DNA from 3 places in the Oerskovia sp. NPDC060287 genome. Region 3 is predicted to be linked to each of the others. Evidence: predicted binding sites of a transcription regulator. Region 3 holds the regulator's gene; each other region holds the start of a gene.

Region 1 (4,252 bases), on a different contig from region 3:
GTCCCGCAACACGGGCCATGCGGTCGCGACCGCTCTGGGCGACAAGCGGAGCATCCCGGCGGGGCTCCTCCCGCGCGGGGTACCGACCGCGGCCCGGTTCGGGCTCGGCGTCCTCGAGCAGGGCACCCGGGCCTGGGACCGACGCTTCGTCGGGGACGTCGCCCCCGCACTCTTCACGGGCGTCGCAGCGCACGGGATCGCGCCCATGCCCTCGCTGGCCTCGGCCGGGGTGGCGATGCTGCTCGCGTCGCTCGCGCACACCGAGGGCGGCTGGCCCGTCCCGCGCGGCGGCTCGGGGGCGATCGTGACCGCGTTGGTCGCGGACCTCGAGGCGCACGGGGGTGAGGTCGTGACGGACCACCCGGTGCGCTCGGAGTCGGACCTCCCGCCCGCCCGGGCCGTCATCTTCGACACGACTCCCCGCACCGTGGTCGAGGTGTTCGGTTCCCGTCTCACGGGACGCGCGGCCAGAGCGCTCACGGCGTTCCCCTACGGCAACGCGGCCGCCAAGGTCGACTTCGTGCTGCGAGGCCCCGTGCCGTGGCAGAACGCCGAGGTCGGGCGTGCCGGGACGGTCCACGTGGGCGGCACACGGGCCGAGATGGCCGCCGCGGAGGCCGCGGTCGCGCAGGGGCAGCACGCCGAGCGGCCCATGGTCCTCGTGAGCGACCCGAGCCTCGTCGACGAGACGCGTCGGGTCGGTGACCTGCGACCCCTGTGGTCGTACGCGCACGTCCCGGCCGGCTCCACGCTCGACGTCACCGAGGCGATCACCGCCCAGATCGAGCGCTTCGCACCGGGCTTCCGCGACGTCGTCGTGACCTCGCGGTGCGTGCCCGCCGCGCGCATGAGCGAGCACAACGCCAACTACGTGGGCGGGGACATCGCGGCGGGGGCCGTCAGCATGTGGCGCGTCCTGGCACGCCCGAGCGCGCGCCTCGACCCGTACGCGACCGGCCTCGACGGGGTCTACCTCTGCTCGGCGTCGACCCCACCGGGACCCGGTGTCCACGGGCTCGGCGGGTGGTACGCGGCCCAGCGCGTGCTGCGGCGGGAGTTCGACGTCCCGCACCTGCCCGCGCTGGCTCCCTGACGGCTGCCCGACCTCGGACCGCGCGAGGAAGGCACGAAGGCCCCACGAGGGAGCTCCTGCGTCCGGACCCGCAGGGAGCCGGGTCTCGGGTGGTTCAGGCCCAGGCCCAGGCCCAGGCCCAGGCCCAGGCCCAGGCCCAGGCTCAGGGGGCCGGGGCCGCCGCCTCGGCCGCCGCCTCGATCCGCCGGTCCTCGAGCTCGACCAGGGTCAGCACCACGAGGGACGAGCTCCACGTGAGCGGTGCGACCGCCGCGGGCGAGCCGTCCGCGAGGACCTTCTCGGGGATCGCGCCGGACGCCGTCCGGTGCGTGCCGAGCCAGTCGAGCCAGCTCTCGGCGGCCTCCTCCTCGCCGGTCGAGGCGCCCGCGAGGGCGAACAGCGCGGTCTGCGGCGTCCAGGACACGCCGTCCGTCCGCCAGCCCGCTCCCGGGGCCACCCCACCGGCCGGACGGAGCATCGACATGACCGAGGACCGCCAGGCGTCCTCCGCCCCGCTGAGCGCCGTGGGCTGGAACGGCGGGAGCGCGAAGGTCGTCGCAGCGTCCTGCGCCCCGCCCGACACGGCCCGCGGGTAGCCCTGCGAGCCGAACCGGTCCTCGATCGCGGACCGCAGGCGCATCGCGGCGCTCGCCGCGCCCGCCGCACGGTCCCACTGATCGCCGTCGCGGTAGAAGGCCATGGCGCCCTCGAGCCCGGCGAGCAGGGGGGCGGCGGTCCCGAGGGTCAGGTCGGTCGGGTGCACCTCCCAGTAGTCGCTCGACGGCGGCGGCAGGTCCGTGTCGTCGTCGAGCAGCGCGAGCACGTGCTCGGTCGAGGCGTCGACGAGGGGCGCGAGGCGCTCACGGGCGTCGTCCCGGTCGCCCGGGGCGTCGATCTCGTCGAGCACGGTCCATGCCGCCCACAGGGCCCACCCGTTGCCGTCCGACTGGATCCCGCGGTCGTCGGGGACCCCTGAGGCGTCGGGGAGGTAGCGGGCGTGGAACGAGCCGTCGGGCTCCTGGACCGAGCGCAGGAAGTCGAGCACGCGCAGCGCGTCGTCGACGTGACCGGTCCGCGCGTACGCGGCCGCCGTGAACGAGGAGTCACGCGGCCACACGTAGCGCCAGCGCGGGGACGCCGCGGCGAGCGAGGCGCCGTTCTCGAGCGTCAGGGTGTGCAGGTCGAGCAGGGCGTCCTCGCCGAGCTCCTCGAAGCGGGTGCCTGCGCCCGGGACCCGGCCGTCGGCGAGCCAGGCCCGGGACGCGGCTGCGGCGCGCTCGGCGTCCGCGACGTCGAGCAGGGACCCGGCGGTCACGGGGGAGCCTGCGACCTGGCTGAGTCGGTCCACCTCGCCGTCGGCCGCGTCGAGCCCGTCCGTGAGCCAGGCGGGGTCGAGGGCTGCCGGGTCGAGGACCCTGCTGCCGTCGAGGTAGGTGGCGCCCATGCCCGCGGGGAGCCGCAGGAGGACGCCTGGGCCCGCGGTCGCGACGCCGTCCTGGTACAGGTCGATCTGGACGTCGGTCGGCTGCGGGGTCGGGGTGGCCCCGGCCGTCACGAGCACCACGACGGGGGCGATCGCCGCTCCGAGCACCGCCAGTCGCCACCTCTTTGTCGCGAATCTCACACTGGGCATCCTAGGGCGAGCCGGACGTGCGTCGTTCCGCTGGGGGCGATAGGGGTCGTACGGCCTTGCACTCGCACCGGCAGAGTGCCAATAATGGCGTTAGCACTCTCGTCATGAGAGTGACAGTTTTCTCTGGTCGTCAGGTGAGGCCCGCGAGTCGGCGTGACAGGAACGTCGTCGTGCGCGAGCCGTCCGTCGCGGGCGCCGACCGACCGTCACACGCCACCAGCGGAGGATCAATCCCCATGGCAAAGATCATCGCCTTCAACGAGGAGGCACGTCGCGGGATGGAGCGCGGGCTCAACGTCCTCGCCGACACCGTGAAGGTCACGCTCGGCCCCAAGGGCCGCAACGTCGTCCTCGACAAGAAGTGGGGCGCGCCCACCATCACCAACGATGGTGTGAGCATCGCCAAGGAGATCGAGCTCGACGACCCGTACGAGAAGATCGGTGCGGAGCTCGTCAAGGAGGTCGCCAAGAAGACCGACGACGTCGCGGGTGACGGCACCACCACCGCGACCGTGCTCGCCCAGGCGCTCGTGCGCGAGGGCCTGCGCAACGTCGCGGCCGGGTCCAACCCGATCGCCCTCAAGCGCGGTATCGAGAAGGCTGTCGAGGCCGTGACGGCCCAGCTGCTCGTCGCCGCCAAGGACATCGAGACCAAGGAAGAGATCGCTGCCACGGCCGCGATCTCGGCCGGTGACCCCGCGATCGGCGAGCTCATCGCCGAGGCCCTCGACAAGGTGGGCAAGGAAGGCGTCATCACCGTCGAGGAGTCGAACACGTTCGGCCTCGAGCTCGAGCTCACCGAGGGCATGCGCTTCGACAAGGGCTTCCTGGCCCGCTACTTCGAGACCGACCCCGAGCGTCAGGAAGCGGTCCTCGAGGACCCGTACGTCCTGATCGTCGAGTCGAAGATCTCGAACGTCAAGGACCTGCTGCCGCTGCTCGACCAGGTCATGAAGGCCGGCCGCAGCCTCCTCATCATCGCCGAGGACGTCGAGGGCGAGGCCCTGGCCACCCTCGTGCTGAACAAGATCCGTGGCACGTTCAAGTCCGTCGCCGTCAAGGCTCCGGGCTTCGGCGACCGCCGCAAGGCCATGCTGCAGGACATCGCGATCCTCACCGGTGGCCAGGTCATCTCCGAGACGGTCGGCCTCAAGCTGGAGACCGCGACCCTCGACCTGCTCGGCCAGGCTCGCAAGGTCGTCGTCACCAAGGACGAGACCACGATCGTCGAGGGTGCCGGCGACGCCGACCTCATCGCGGGTCGCGTGAACCAGATCCGTTCCGAGATCGAGAAGTCGGACTCCGACTACGACCGCGAGAAGCTCCAGGAGCGCCTCGCCAAGCTCGCCGGTGGTGTCGCGGTCATCAAGGCCGGCGCCGCGACCGAGGTGGAGCTCAAGGAGCGCAAGCACCGCATCGAGGACGCCGTCCGCAACGCGAAGGCTGCCGTCGAGGAGGGCATCGTCGCCGGTGGTGGCGTGGCCCTCATCCAGGCCGGTGCCGTCGCGTTCGAGACCGCCGCGATCACCGACCTGGTCGGCGACGAG
Region 2 (4,252 bases), on a different contig from region 3:
CTCCCAGTCCGTCGTCTTCTTGGACAGCTCGGTCGTGAGGTCGAGGCGGGCCGAGACGAGCGCCTGGTTGAGGACCTCGTCACGGGTCTCCACGACGCTCACGGTCTGCCGGTCGTCCCAGAACGCGTTGGTCTCGTCCAGGAGCATGTTCTGGACCACCGCGAGCCACCGGCTGCCGCCCGCGGGGCGGATGTCCTCGGGCAGGTCGTCCCAGAACGTGATCTCGAGCAGGTTGCGCCACACGGCCGCGAAGTAGGCCGCCGCCGCGGAGTCCATGTCCATCGAGCGGTCCCAGTCGGTCAGCAGGTCCTGTCCCTCGGCGGCGAAGTCGTTGCGGACGCCCTTGCTGTTCTCGATGTCCTGGTCGAGCAGGGACGGGAGCAGGGCATCGGCGAACGGGCTCCAGTCGTCGTTCTGGATGGTGTTCATCATCTCGACGTCGATCTTGCGGCCCGAGTCGATCTCGGACTGCAGGAGCGTCCGGATGCGCTGCGAGCGGTAGCCGTAGTCCCAGTCGGTCGTGAGGAACGGGGTGGTCCCGGCGGGCAGCACGGCCTGGTTCGCCGCGACGATGAACCCCTCCTCGGGGTCGACGACCCCGGGCATCTGCTTGGCGGGCACGTAGCCCGTCCAGTCGAAGCGCTCGTCCCAGCCCGGACGGGGCCAGGTGCCGTCCGAGGGCACCGGTCCCTCGACGACCTGACGCACCGGGATCTTGCCCGGAGCCTGGTAGCCGATGTGGCCGTCGGTCGTCGCGAAGACGACGTTCTGCGCGGGCACCTCGAAGAGCGCGGCGGCCTCGCGCATGTCGTCGGCGCTCGCCGCGAGGTCGAACGCGAAGACCGCGTCGGCCGTACGGCCGGGCTCGAGCGCGGTCCACTGGAGCGCGACCTCGTAGTCCCCGAGCGGGGTGCCTTCGGTCGGGGCCTCCGCGACCCTGTCGAGCGGCAGCACGGTCGAGACGATCGGGCCGTGGAGCGTCGACGAGACCTCGAGCTCGACGTCCTGGCCCCCGTTGACCTTGATGGTCTCCGTGCGGGTCTCGAGCGGCACCCAGTCGTCGCCCCGCAGGTACGTCTCGTCACGGACGCGCTCGATGAAGAAGTCGGTGACGTCCGCGCCCATGTTGGTCAGGCCCCAGGCGACGTCGGCGTTGTGGCCGATGATGACGCCCGGGAACCCGGCGAACGAGAAGCCCGCGACGTCGAACCCGCACGACGAGCTCACGGTGTTGCAGTGGAGCCCGACCTGGGCCCAGACGCCGGGGGCCTGGAGCGCGAGGTGCGGGTCGTTCGCGAGGAGCGGCTTGCCGCTCTCGGTGTGCTCACCGGAGACGGCCCACGAGTTGGAGCCCGTCCCCTCACCGCGCCCGACGAGGACGGGGACGGCCGCGAGCGCTCGGTCCGCGGCACCGACCGCGGACTGGAGCTCGCTCCCAGCGAGGGTCGGCATGTAGCTCGTCTGCTCGACGTCCTCGACGTCGACCTCTGCCGGAGCGGTGGCCGTCGGGACCTCGGCGGGGTCGAGGATGGGAAGGTTCGTGTCCGAGACGTAGGCAGGGAAGAGCGTCGCGACCCGGGCGACGTCCTGTGCGACGCGGGCGGGGTCCTCGGTGCCCGTCGCCGTGCCGGCGAAGCTGCCGTAGGCGATGGCGCGCTCGAGCTCGTCGTCGTAGTTGCCGCGCAGGTCCCAGGCCATGGCCTTGAGCCAGGCGAGCGAGTCGATCGGGTCCCACGGCTCGGGGTCGGCGACGCTCACGCTCGTGCCGAGCACGGTGTACTCGAGCGCGATCTCGCTCGGGTCGCGGTCCTCGAGGTAGGCGTTCACGCCGTCCGCGTAGGCCTGGAGGTACGCCTTGGTCTCCGGCGCGATGATCTTCCACTCCTCCTCGGCGACGAGGCGCCAGCCGAAGGTGCGCGTGACCTTGTCCGCGTCGATCGCCTCCTTGCTGTCCCCGACCAGCTCTGCCAGGCGGCCCGAGGTGACGTGGCGGCGGTAGTCCATCTCGAAGAAGCGGTCCTGCGCCTGGACGTAGCCCTGCGCGCGGAACAGGTCCTCGGGTGTGTCCGCGTAGATCTGCGGCACGCCCTGCGCGTCGCGGAGCACGCTGACCTCGCCGTCCAGGCCGGGGACCGTGAGGGTGCCGTCGGTCTGCGGGAGAGGGCGGCGGACGGTCACGAACGTGAAGATCGACACCCCGACCAGCAGCACGACCAGCAGCGCGGCGATCGCGATCGTGGCCCGGCGGGCTCGAGAACCTCCCCGTCGGGACAGGTGGGCGGGCGGCGACGGGTCGCCGTGGACTCCGGCAGGGACTTCAGCAGACACGGTGCGAGACTACCCCGGGCGGGCCAGGCGTATGATTAGCACTCAGAAGCCCCGAGTGCCAGTCCGGCCCTGCCTCCGAGCGGGCGTCGGACGCCCGGTCCAGGCTCGCGCCCGGCCCGTGACGACCGCACTCCCCCCGCGACCTCTTGAGGAGAGACCGTGCCCACCTACGCGTACACGTGCACTGCCTGCGGCCACGCCTTCGACATCCACCAGGCGTTCACCGACGATGCTCTGACGGTGTGCCCGGAGTGCGGCGGACGCCTGCGCAAGGTCTTCTCGTCGGTCGGCGTGACCTTCAAGGGGTCGGGCTTCTACCGGACGGACTCGCGGTCCTCGAAGTCGTCCAGCATGGGCGCCGGCAGCTCGTCGACCACGCCCTCCACGGGGTCCAAGTCGTCTGACTCGTCGAGCAGCGGCTCGTCGTCGAGCGGCTCGACGGGCACGTCGTCGTCGAGCGGTTCGTCTGGTTCGTCGGGCTCTTCCGCGAGCTGACGCGCCTCCTGGCCGTCCACAGGCCGTCAGCGGCGCGAACCGTCCACAGCTGAGCCCGAGGTCGCACGCGACACCGCGCGGGCGCTCTACGGTCGCGCCATGTCTCGTTCCTCAGAGCGCTCCGGGCGCTCGGTCCGTCCGCGGTCCTCAGCAGCCCGACGGCGCCTGCACGCCCTCGCATGGCGGTCACGTCCCGTCGTGGTCGCCGTGGGGTGCGGCCTCGCGGCCGCGGTCGTCGTGGGCAGGGTGAGCCCGCCACCCCCCGAGACCAGCCCCGTGGTGGTCGCCGCACGGGACGTGGGGGCCGGGGTCGTGCTGACCGGTCGCGACCTCCGGGTCGAGGACGTCGTGTCGTCGCTCGCACCGCAGGCCTCCCTGACCAGGGTGAGCGACGCCGTCGGGCGCACGACGTCCGTCGCGCTGACGCGCGCGCAGCCCGTCACCCCGTCGCTCGTGGCCGCGGGCGACCTCGCTGCCTCGGCTCCCAGCGGGACGGTCGTCGCACCCGTCCGGCTGGCCGACCCTGCGGTGTCGGCCCTGCTGGGCCCCGGGGACCGGGTGGACCTCCTCGTCGCGGCGTCCGGCACCGACGATCCCACGGGCGGGGCGCCCGGCACGTACGTCGCGCGACGTGCGCTCGTGCTGGCAGGGGTGCCCGCCGAGGCCGCGGGCGGGCTGCTCGGCGGTGACTCGGCCGAGGACGGCGTGACGCTCGTGGCCGTGCTGCCCGACGAGGCTGCGTCGCTCGCAGGGCTCGGCCAGTGGGGCGGGCTCTCGGCCGTCCTGGTGCAGTAGTGACGCCCGCCGGCGGCGGCACCTGGACAGGGGGTGGGCCGAGACGCCCAGATGCGCGACCGCCTGAGCATGGAAGGATCGCGACGGTACAAATCCGCTGGCCGGACGCCGCCGAGAGATCGGCGCGCAGACCGGGTCTGCGCCCCTCTCGAAAGGAAACTGGCATGAAGAACGTGTTCAACGGCTTCAAGGAGTTCGTGCTCCGCGGCAACGCGATCGACCTGGCGGTCGGTGTCGTGATCGGCGGAGCGTTCACGCTCGTCGTCACGTCGATCGTCGACGGCCTGATCACCCCGCTCGTCGCCGCCATCTTCGGCAAGCCGGACCTGACGGGGGTCTGGAACTTCACCATCAACGGTGCCGACTTCAGCATCGGCCTCATCCTCGACGCTCTCTTCAAGTTCCTGTGCGTCGCTGCCGCTCTCTACTTCGTCATCGTCATGCCCATGAACCACCTGGCCTCGATGCGCAAGAAGGGCGAGGAGTCCGAGCCCGAGGCGCCGGCCGAGGACGTCCTGGTCCTCCAGGAGATCCGCGACCTGCTCGCGGCGCAGAACGCGCGCGGCGCGGGGCCGGGCTCCGGTCCGGTCGACGGGCCCAGCATCCGCTGAGGCTCGTGCTCGCGCCGTCAGGG
Region 3 (7,577 bases):
GACCTGCGTCACGTCGCCCGTGATGACCATCTTGGAGCCGAACCCGAGGCGCGTGAGGAACATCTTCATCTGCTCGGTCGAGGTGTTCTGGGCCTCGTCGAGGATGATGAACGCGTCGTTCAGGGTGCGGCCACGCATGTAGGCCAGCGGGGCCACCTCGATGGTGCCCGCCTCGATCAGCTTGGGGATCGACTCGGGGTCGATCATGTCGTGCAGCGCGTCGTACAACGGGCGCAGGTACGGGTCGATCTTCTCCGAGAGCGAGCCCGGCAGGAACCCGAGCCGCTCGCCGGCCTCGACCGCGGGGCGTGTCAGGACGATCCTGCTGACCTGCTTGGCCTGCAGCGCCTGGACGGCCTTGGCCATCGCGAGGTAGGTCTTGCCGGTCCCCGCGGGACCGATCCCGAACGTCACGGTGCTCGCGTCGATCGCGTCGACGTAGCGCTTCTGCCCGACCGTCTTGGGCCGGATGGTCCGCCCGCGGTTCGAGAGGATGTTGAACGTCAGGACCTCTGCGGGGCGCGACGCCGTCGCGGCCGTGAGCATCGCGATCGAGCGCGTGACGACGTCGGCCGAGAGCTGCGTGCCCGACTCGACGACCTCGACGAGCTCGTCGAGCAGCCGCGAAGCGAGCGCCACGTCGCCGACCGGCCCCTTGACGACGATCTCGTTGCCCCGCGCGTGGACGTCGACCGAGGGGAACCCGGCCTCGACGGCGCGCAGGACGGAGTCACCGCTGCCGAGCAGCGCCGCCATGGAGACGTGGGACGGGACGACGATCCGGTGCTCGACCCGTGTGCTGGGGTGCTGGGCGCCCGGGGCTCCCCGGTCGTCCGTGCCGTTCGTCCTCTGCTCGGTGCGCGCGCGCCCCGGGTCGCGGGAGGAGCCTCCGGGGCCGGGCGTCGACGAGCCGTGCGGCAAGGATGGTGTCGAGGATGGCATGAGCCGGCTTGCGCCGAGGCACTCCTTCTGCAGGTCGGGGAGATTTCGTGGTGCATCCATGGTAACGAGCGCAGCGACCTGGGTCAGGGCGAATAACGCCCTGACGGGTGTGTCCTGCGCCCGGGACCTCCGTGGGCCGCGACGCGGGTCAGGCGGGGCTCCAGCCCAGCTCCTTGCCGCCGATCACGTGACCGTGGACGTGGAAGACGCTCTGGCCTGCCCGCGGGCCCGAGTTGAAGATGAGCCGGAACTGGCCGTCGGCCTGCTCGCTCGCCACGGCGTCCGCGAGCGCCACGACGCCCGAGAGCAGCTCGGGGTCGGCGGCCGCGAGCTGTGCGATGTCGCCGTGGTGCGCCCGGGGCACGACCAGGACGTGCAGCGGGGCCTGCGGGTTGATGTCCTTGAACGCGACGGCCTGGTCCGTCGAGGCGACGATCGTCGCGGGGATCTCCCCTGCGACGATCTTGCAGAACAGGCAGTCCGGGTCGGTGGGCCGGGAGGTGTCGTTGCTCGTCATGTCGGCAGGCTACCCCCGGTCACCGGGCCGCAGCCCGGTGACCGCCGGTGCGGTGCGGCGTGCGCTCACGCGGGCGTGCCGTCCCAGCGGCCGAGCCGCTGGACCAGCAGGGCGATCGCGACGGGTCCGGCGGTCGAGGTCCGCAGCACGTGCGGGCCCAGGCGCGCCGTGAGGGCGCCGGCCTCGGTGAGCGCGTCGACCTCCCGCTCGGAGATCCCGCCCTCGGGCCCGACGACGACGAGCACCTCGGGTGCTCGGCCCTCCGCGGCGTCGGCCGGGGACGCGGGGACGGGCAGCGGCACCTCGGCGAGCGGGGCGCTGGCTTCCTCGTGCAGGACGATCACGGCGCCGCCTGCCGCGACGACCTCGCGCGTGCGCTCGACGAGCCCGCGCGTGTCGATCGCGACGTCGACGCGGGGCAGGCGCGCACGGCGGGCCTGCTTGGTCGCGGCGCGCACGGTCGCGAGCCAGCGGGCGCGCGACTTGGCTGCGCGGTCCCCGCGCCACACGACGATCGAGCGCTCGGCCTGCCACGGCACGACGGCGTCGGCCCCGACCTCGGTCGCGGCCTCGATCGCCATCTCGTCGCGGTCGCCCTTGGCGAGGGCCTGGACGAGGGTCACCACGACGTCGGGCGCAGGTTCGTGCACGACCTCGTCGACGCGCAGGCCGACCTGGGCGGCCTCGACGGTCTCGATGACGCACCGCAGCCGCAGCCCGTCGCCGTCGACGACGTCGACGTGCTCACCGACCCCCCGCCGCTGGACGACGCCCGCATGGCGCCCCTCGGCGCCGTCGAGCACGTAGAGCGACCCCGCGGGGTACTGCGCGAGCCCTTGGGGCTCTGCGCCGCTCGGCTCGGCGAGGAAGACCGGTGCGCTCATGCCTCAGCGCCCCGAGAGCTTGTCGCGCAGGCGGGAGAAGACTCCCGGGTGCGCGGCCGACAGGCGCGGGTCCGGGCGCTCCTCGCCGCGGGCCTTGGCGAGCGAGCGCAGCAGCTCCTGCTGCTCGTCGTCGAGCCCCGTGGGGACCTGGACCTCGACGTGCACGTTGAGGTCGCCGCGGCCACCCGTGTGCAGGTGGCCGACGCCCAGGTTCTTGAGCGTGACGATCTGGCCGGGCTGGGTGCCGGGACGCAGGTCGATCTCCTGCGGGCCGTCGAGCGTCTCGAGCTCGAGGACCGTGCCGAGCGCGGCGGCGGTCATGGGGACCTGGAGCGTGCAGTGCAGGTCGTCGCCGCGGCGCACGAAGATCTCGTGGTTGCGCTCGCGGATCTCGACGTACAGGTCGCCCGCGGGTCCGCCGGCCGGGCCGACCTCTCCCTGCGACGTGAGCTTGATGCGCGTGCCCGTGTCCACTCCCGCGGGCACGTTCACGGTCAGGGTGCGGCGGCTGCGCACGCGTCCCTCGCCCGCGCACTCGGCGCAGGGCTCGGGGATGACGGTGCCGAAGCCCTGGCACGCCGCGCAGGGGGCGGTCGTCATGACCTGCCCGAGGAACGAGCGGGCCACGCGCTGGACCGTGCCGCGCCCGTTGCAGACGTCACAGGTACGGGGCGAGGTGCCGGGGCGACAGCACGAGCCGCTGCACGTCCCGCACACGACCGCGGTGTCGACCTGGAGCTCGCGGCGGGCACCGAACGTGGCCTCCGAGAGGTCGATGTCGAGGCGGACCAGGGAGTCCTGGCCGCGGCGGGCGCGCGGGATGGGGCCGGACTGCGCCTGTCCCCCGCCGAAGAACGTCTCGAAGATGTCCTGGAAGCCGAAGCCCCCGCCCATGCCGCCACCGGCGGCGGACGGGTCCGAGCCGAGGTCGTACTGCTGGCGCTTGTCCGGGTTGGACAGGACCTCGTACGCGCGGGACACGTCCTTGAACTTGTCCTCGGCGGCCTCGCCCGCGACGTCAGGGTGCAGCTCACGGGCCAGCTTGCGGTAGGCCTTCTTGATCTGGTCCTGGCTCGCGTCCCGGGGCACGCCCAGGATCTCGTAGTAGTCGCTCACAGGTCACTCTCTACTAGCGCACGCCGACGGTGGATCGGCGACTTCCGACAACGCCCCGCAGCACGCGCCGGGCCCGAGGGCCCGGTCGCCGCACCCGGTGGCGCAAGAACCATGCTCATGCTGTCAGGACGCGCGACAGGTACCGCGCCACGGCGCGGACCGAGGCGATCGTCCCGGGATAGTCCATGCGGGTCGGCCCGATCGAACCGATCAGCGCGACCGAGTCGCCCTCGTTACCGTATCCGCTCGTCACGACAGAGGTCTCCGCGAGGCCCTCGAGCTGCGTCTCGTGACCGATCCGCACGCTCACCCCGGACTCCGCGGCCATCTCGGTCAACAACCCGAGCAGCACGACTTGTTCCTCGAGCGCCTCGAGGACCGGGCGCAGCGCGTGCTCGAACCTCATCCCGACCCGGGCGAGGTTGGCGGTGCCGGCCAGCACGATGCGTTCCTCGGACTCCTCGGAGAGGGTCTCCTCGACCAGCAGCGCGAGCGAGCGGGCCAGGTCCTGGTGCTCGGGGCGGAACTGCTCGGCGACCTCGGCGAAGCCCTGCCCGAGCTCCGCGAGACGCTTGCCCGCCGCGACCGCGTTGAGCCGCGAGCGCAGCTCGGCGAGCGTCGCCTCGTCCGGGGCCGCGGCGACCTCGAGCGTGCGCTGCTCGACACGGCCCGTGTCCGTGATGATGACCACGAGCAGGCGGCGGTCGCCGACCGGCACGAGCTCGAGGTGGCGCAGGCCCGACCGACGAAGCGACGGGTACTGGACCACGGCGACCTGGCCCGTGAGCTGGGCGAGCAGCCGCCCCGCCCGCGTCACGACGTCGTCGAGGTCGACCGCCTCGGACAAGAAGGTCTCGATCGCCCGACGCTCGGGCGACGACAAGGGCTTGACCGTCGAGAGCTTGTCCACGAACAGGCGGTAGCCCTTGTCCGTGGGGATGCGCCCGGCAGACGTGTGCGGCTGGGCGATGTAGCCGTCCTCCTCGAGGGCGGCCATGTCGTTACGGATCGTGGCCGGGGACACGCCCAATCGGTGCCGCTCGGCGAGGACCCGCGACCCCACCGGTTCCCTGGTGAGGACGTAGTCCTCGACGATCGCACGCAGCACATCGAGCCGTCGTTCCTCGCTCATGACCACCTCCTGCCGATCGTCGCGCGTTCGCACTCTCTACCGTCGAGTGCTAATTCTACGCGGTCGCGAGGAGGTCGCGGGCGACGTGCACATCCTTCTCACGCTCTCTCCGGGAGGTGGCCCGAGAGGGAGGCGCACCCGACCACGCGCCCCCCGCTCCGCCGTCGGGCCCGACTCCCCCGTCAGGTCTCACCGCGCGGCCCAGGCCGCACCGCGCCCGACGGCGGCGCTCACGTCGCGGACGTCCCCTTGCCCTGGGGTGCGGCGTGCGCTCGCGCCCGCAGGTCCACGATCGCGACCACGAGCGAGACCGCGACGAGCGCGACCGTGATGAGCATCGCGGTGCTCGCCGCGACCGCGCCCGTCGAACCACCCGCCTTGAGCGAGTAGTACGTCGAGAGGACCACCGCGATGCCCATGGCCGAGCCCACGCGCTGCCCGAGCTGGAGCATGCTGCCCGCGACCCCCGCGAGCTCGACGGGGACCCGCGCGAGGGTCAGCGTCTGGTTCGGGGAGATGACGGTGCCGCTCCCGATCCCCGCGACCATCATGGTCAGGGCGATGGCCCACCCTCCGGCCGACGCGTCGTCGCCCGTGCCACGGATCGCGAGGATCACGCCCGCGAGCCCGACGAGCACCACGACCAGCCCCGCGACCACGAGCGGACGCCCCCAGCGTGCGACCCCGCGCCCCGCGAGCCACGACGCGACGCCCGACGCGATCGCGAACGGCATGCCGATGAGCCCGGCGTGCAGGGGCGTGAAGTGCAGGTCGTTCTGGAGGTACAGCGTCGCGACGAGGAAGATGCCCGTGAAGCCCGCGAAGTACGTGATCCCCAGCAGCGTGCCGTTGCGGAAGGAGGTGAGCGACAGCACGCGGGGGTCCAGGACCGGCGCACCCGTGGTGCGCTGGTAGCGCCGCTCCCAGAGCACGGTCGCGGCCACCGCGACCGCCCCGACCGCGAGCCACCACCACCGTCCGGGGTCGTCGTCCTGCCCGGACGTCGTGACGAACGGGAGCATGACCGCCACGGTCGCGACCGCGATGAGGACCAGGCCGACCGGGTCGAGCTTGCGCGGGCCGGCCTTGCGCGTCGCCGCGGGCAGGAAGCGGATCGCGAGCGGCAGGACGACCGCGATGATCGGCACGTTGATCCCGAAGATCCACCGCCACCCGTTCTCCTCGCCCGCCGCCTGGATGATCAGCCCGCCGAGCAACGGCCCCAGGGCCGTCGAGATGCCGATCGTGGCGCCGAACATGCCGAACGCCTTGCCGCGCTCGTACCCCGAGAACATCTGCTGGATCAGACCGATGACCTGCGGGTTGAGCAGGCCCGCGCTCGCGCCCTGCAGGAGCCGCGCGATCGCGAGCCACTCGTCGCTCGGCGCCAGGCCCGCGGCGAGGCTCGTGAGCGCGAAGCCCACGAGCCCGACGATGAACAGCGCCCGGCGCCCGCCCGCGTCGCCCAGACGGCCCGCGGGGACGAGCGCGAGACCGAACGCGAGGGTGTAGCCCGCGACGATGAGCTGCAGCTCGGTGGGCCCCGCGTCGAGCGCCTTCTCGATCGAGGGGAGCGCGACGTTGACGATCGACACGTCGAGCATGGTGATGAACCCGACCGCGAGGCACAGCCCCAGGACGCGCCAGCGCTGGGGGTCGGGCGCGGCCTGACCGCTCGAAGTGCTCACCGGCCAGTCGTACCACGCCCCGCGCCACGGCACCCGGCGAGCCGCGGAGAGGTTCGCGGGTCGCCGCGCGCCCCTTCCAGGCGCGGGGCCGACCACCGCCTAGGGTGAGGCGGGTGAGCTTCGATCGCTACGGTGCCGACGTCCTGTCCAGCGCGACCCCCGCCCCGGTCCCCCACCGCAGGCGCCCCGTCTCACGCCCCCAGGCCGCCGAGCGTGGCCTGGTCGTCGAGGACGTCGAGACCGGCTGGGTCGGTGCGGTGGTGCGGGTCGAGAAGTCGGGCGGCATGCACATCGTCGTCCTCGAGGACCGCGCCGGTCGTACCCGCACCTTCCCGCTCGGCCCCGGCTTCTGGGTCGACGGCGAACCCGTCGAGCTGACCGCGCCCGTGACCACGCGCGCACCGGCGGCGCCCACGCGCACCGCCTCGGGCTCGCGCGCGGTCGCGGACGTCCGGGCCCGCGTCGCCCGCGGCTCGCGCATCTGGGTCGAGGGCAAGCACGACGCCGAGCTCGTCGAGAAGGTCTGGGGCGACGACCTGCGCATCGAGGGCGTCGTGGTCGAGCTCCTCGATGGCGTGGACAACCTCGCGGAAGCCCTCGAGGACTTCAGCCCGACGGCGGAGCGCAAGGTGGGCGTCCTGGTCGACCACCTGGTCCCGGGCAGCAAGGAGACGCGCCTCGTCGCCGAGGCGCTGCGGGGCGTGCGCCCCGGCACGGTCAAGGTGCTGGGCCACCCCTACGTCGACGTGTGGCAGGCCGTGCGACCAGAGCGCTTGGGCCTGACCACCTGGCCCGTGATCGAGCGCGGCACCGAGTGGAAGCGCGGGATCCTGCGCGAGCTCGGGTGGCCCGCTGCCGAGCAGGCCGACGTCGCCCGAGGCTGGCAGCGCATCCTGGGCACCGTGCGGACCTACGCCGACCTCGAGCCGTCCCTGCTGGGCCGGGTCGAGGAGCTCATCGACTTCGTGACGGCCGACTGAGCTACTTCACGATCCGCACGTCGACCGGGTACCGGGTCGTCTGTCCCTTGCCGACCGCCTGGAAGTTCAGGACGCCGAACACGAGCGACGTGACCCACACGCCGAAGACCACGAGGCCCTCGATGAAACCGGGGAGCACGAGGTTCGCGCCGACCAGCACGATCGCCACGAGGATCTGGAAGTTGAGCGCCTTCTTGGCCTCGCCGTCCACGACGTAGCTGCGCTCCCGGAAGACCAGCCAGATCACGAGGGGCGCGAGGAAGCCGAGGATGCCGCCCAAGAGGTGCGACAGGCTCGCCCACGTCCTGGTGTCCGCCG

Evidence for each region. The regulator HrcA, encoded in region 3, represses chaperone genes, less so after heat shock. The targets are predictions, from matches to a motif close to TTNGCACTCGNNNNNNNCGAGTGCNAA.
Region 1: ACFWFR_RS14685 (glycoside hydrolase family 15) is a predicted target of HrcA. The motif match lies at 2,761-2,787, and genes of this name have one in related genera.
Region 2: ACFWFR_RS17545 (FmdB family zinc ribbon protein) is a predicted target of HrcA. The motif match lies at 2,364-2,390, and genes of this name have one in related genera.

The regions. Positions count from the first base shown of each region.
Region 1 covers NZ_JBHXBO010000183.1:379-4,630, reverse strand. The annotation lists gene ACFWFR_RS14690 (phytoene desaturase family protein) at 1-1,093, shown strand, start outside; gene ACFWFR_RS14685 (glycoside hydrolase family 15) at 1,236-2,705, opposite strand; gene groL (chaperonin GroEL) at 2,942-4,252, shown strand, end outside.
Region 2 covers NZ_JBHXBO010000286.1:77-4,328, reverse strand. The annotation lists gene ACFWFR_RS17550 (penicillin acylase family protein) at 1-2,328, opposite strand, end outside; gene ACFWFR_RS17545 (FmdB family zinc ribbon protein) at 2,488-2,823, shown strand; gene ACFWFR_RS17540 (SAF domain-containing protein) at 2,923-3,618, shown strand; gene mscL (large conductance mechanosensitive channel protein MscL) at 3,783-4,229, shown strand.
Region 3 covers NZ_JBHXBO010000023.1:21,892-29,468, forward strand. The annotation lists gene ACFWFR_RS03785 (PhoH family protein) at 1-756, opposite strand, end outside; gene ACFWFR_RS03790 (histidine triad nucleotide-binding protein) at 1,091-1,459, opposite strand; gene ACFWFR_RS03795 (16S rRNA (uracil(1498)-N(3))-methyltransferase) at 1,525-2,343, opposite strand; gene dnaJ (molecular chaperone DnaJ) at 2,347-3,459, opposite strand; gene hrcA (heat-inducible transcriptional repressor HrcA) at 3,575-4,591, opposite strand; gene ACFWFR_RS03810 (MFS transporter) at 4,822-6,279, opposite strand; gene ACFWFR_RS03815 (DUF3097 domain-containing protein) at 6,393-7,259, shown strand; gene ACFWFR_RS03820 (DUF4870 domain-containing protein) at 7,261-7,577, opposite strand, start outside.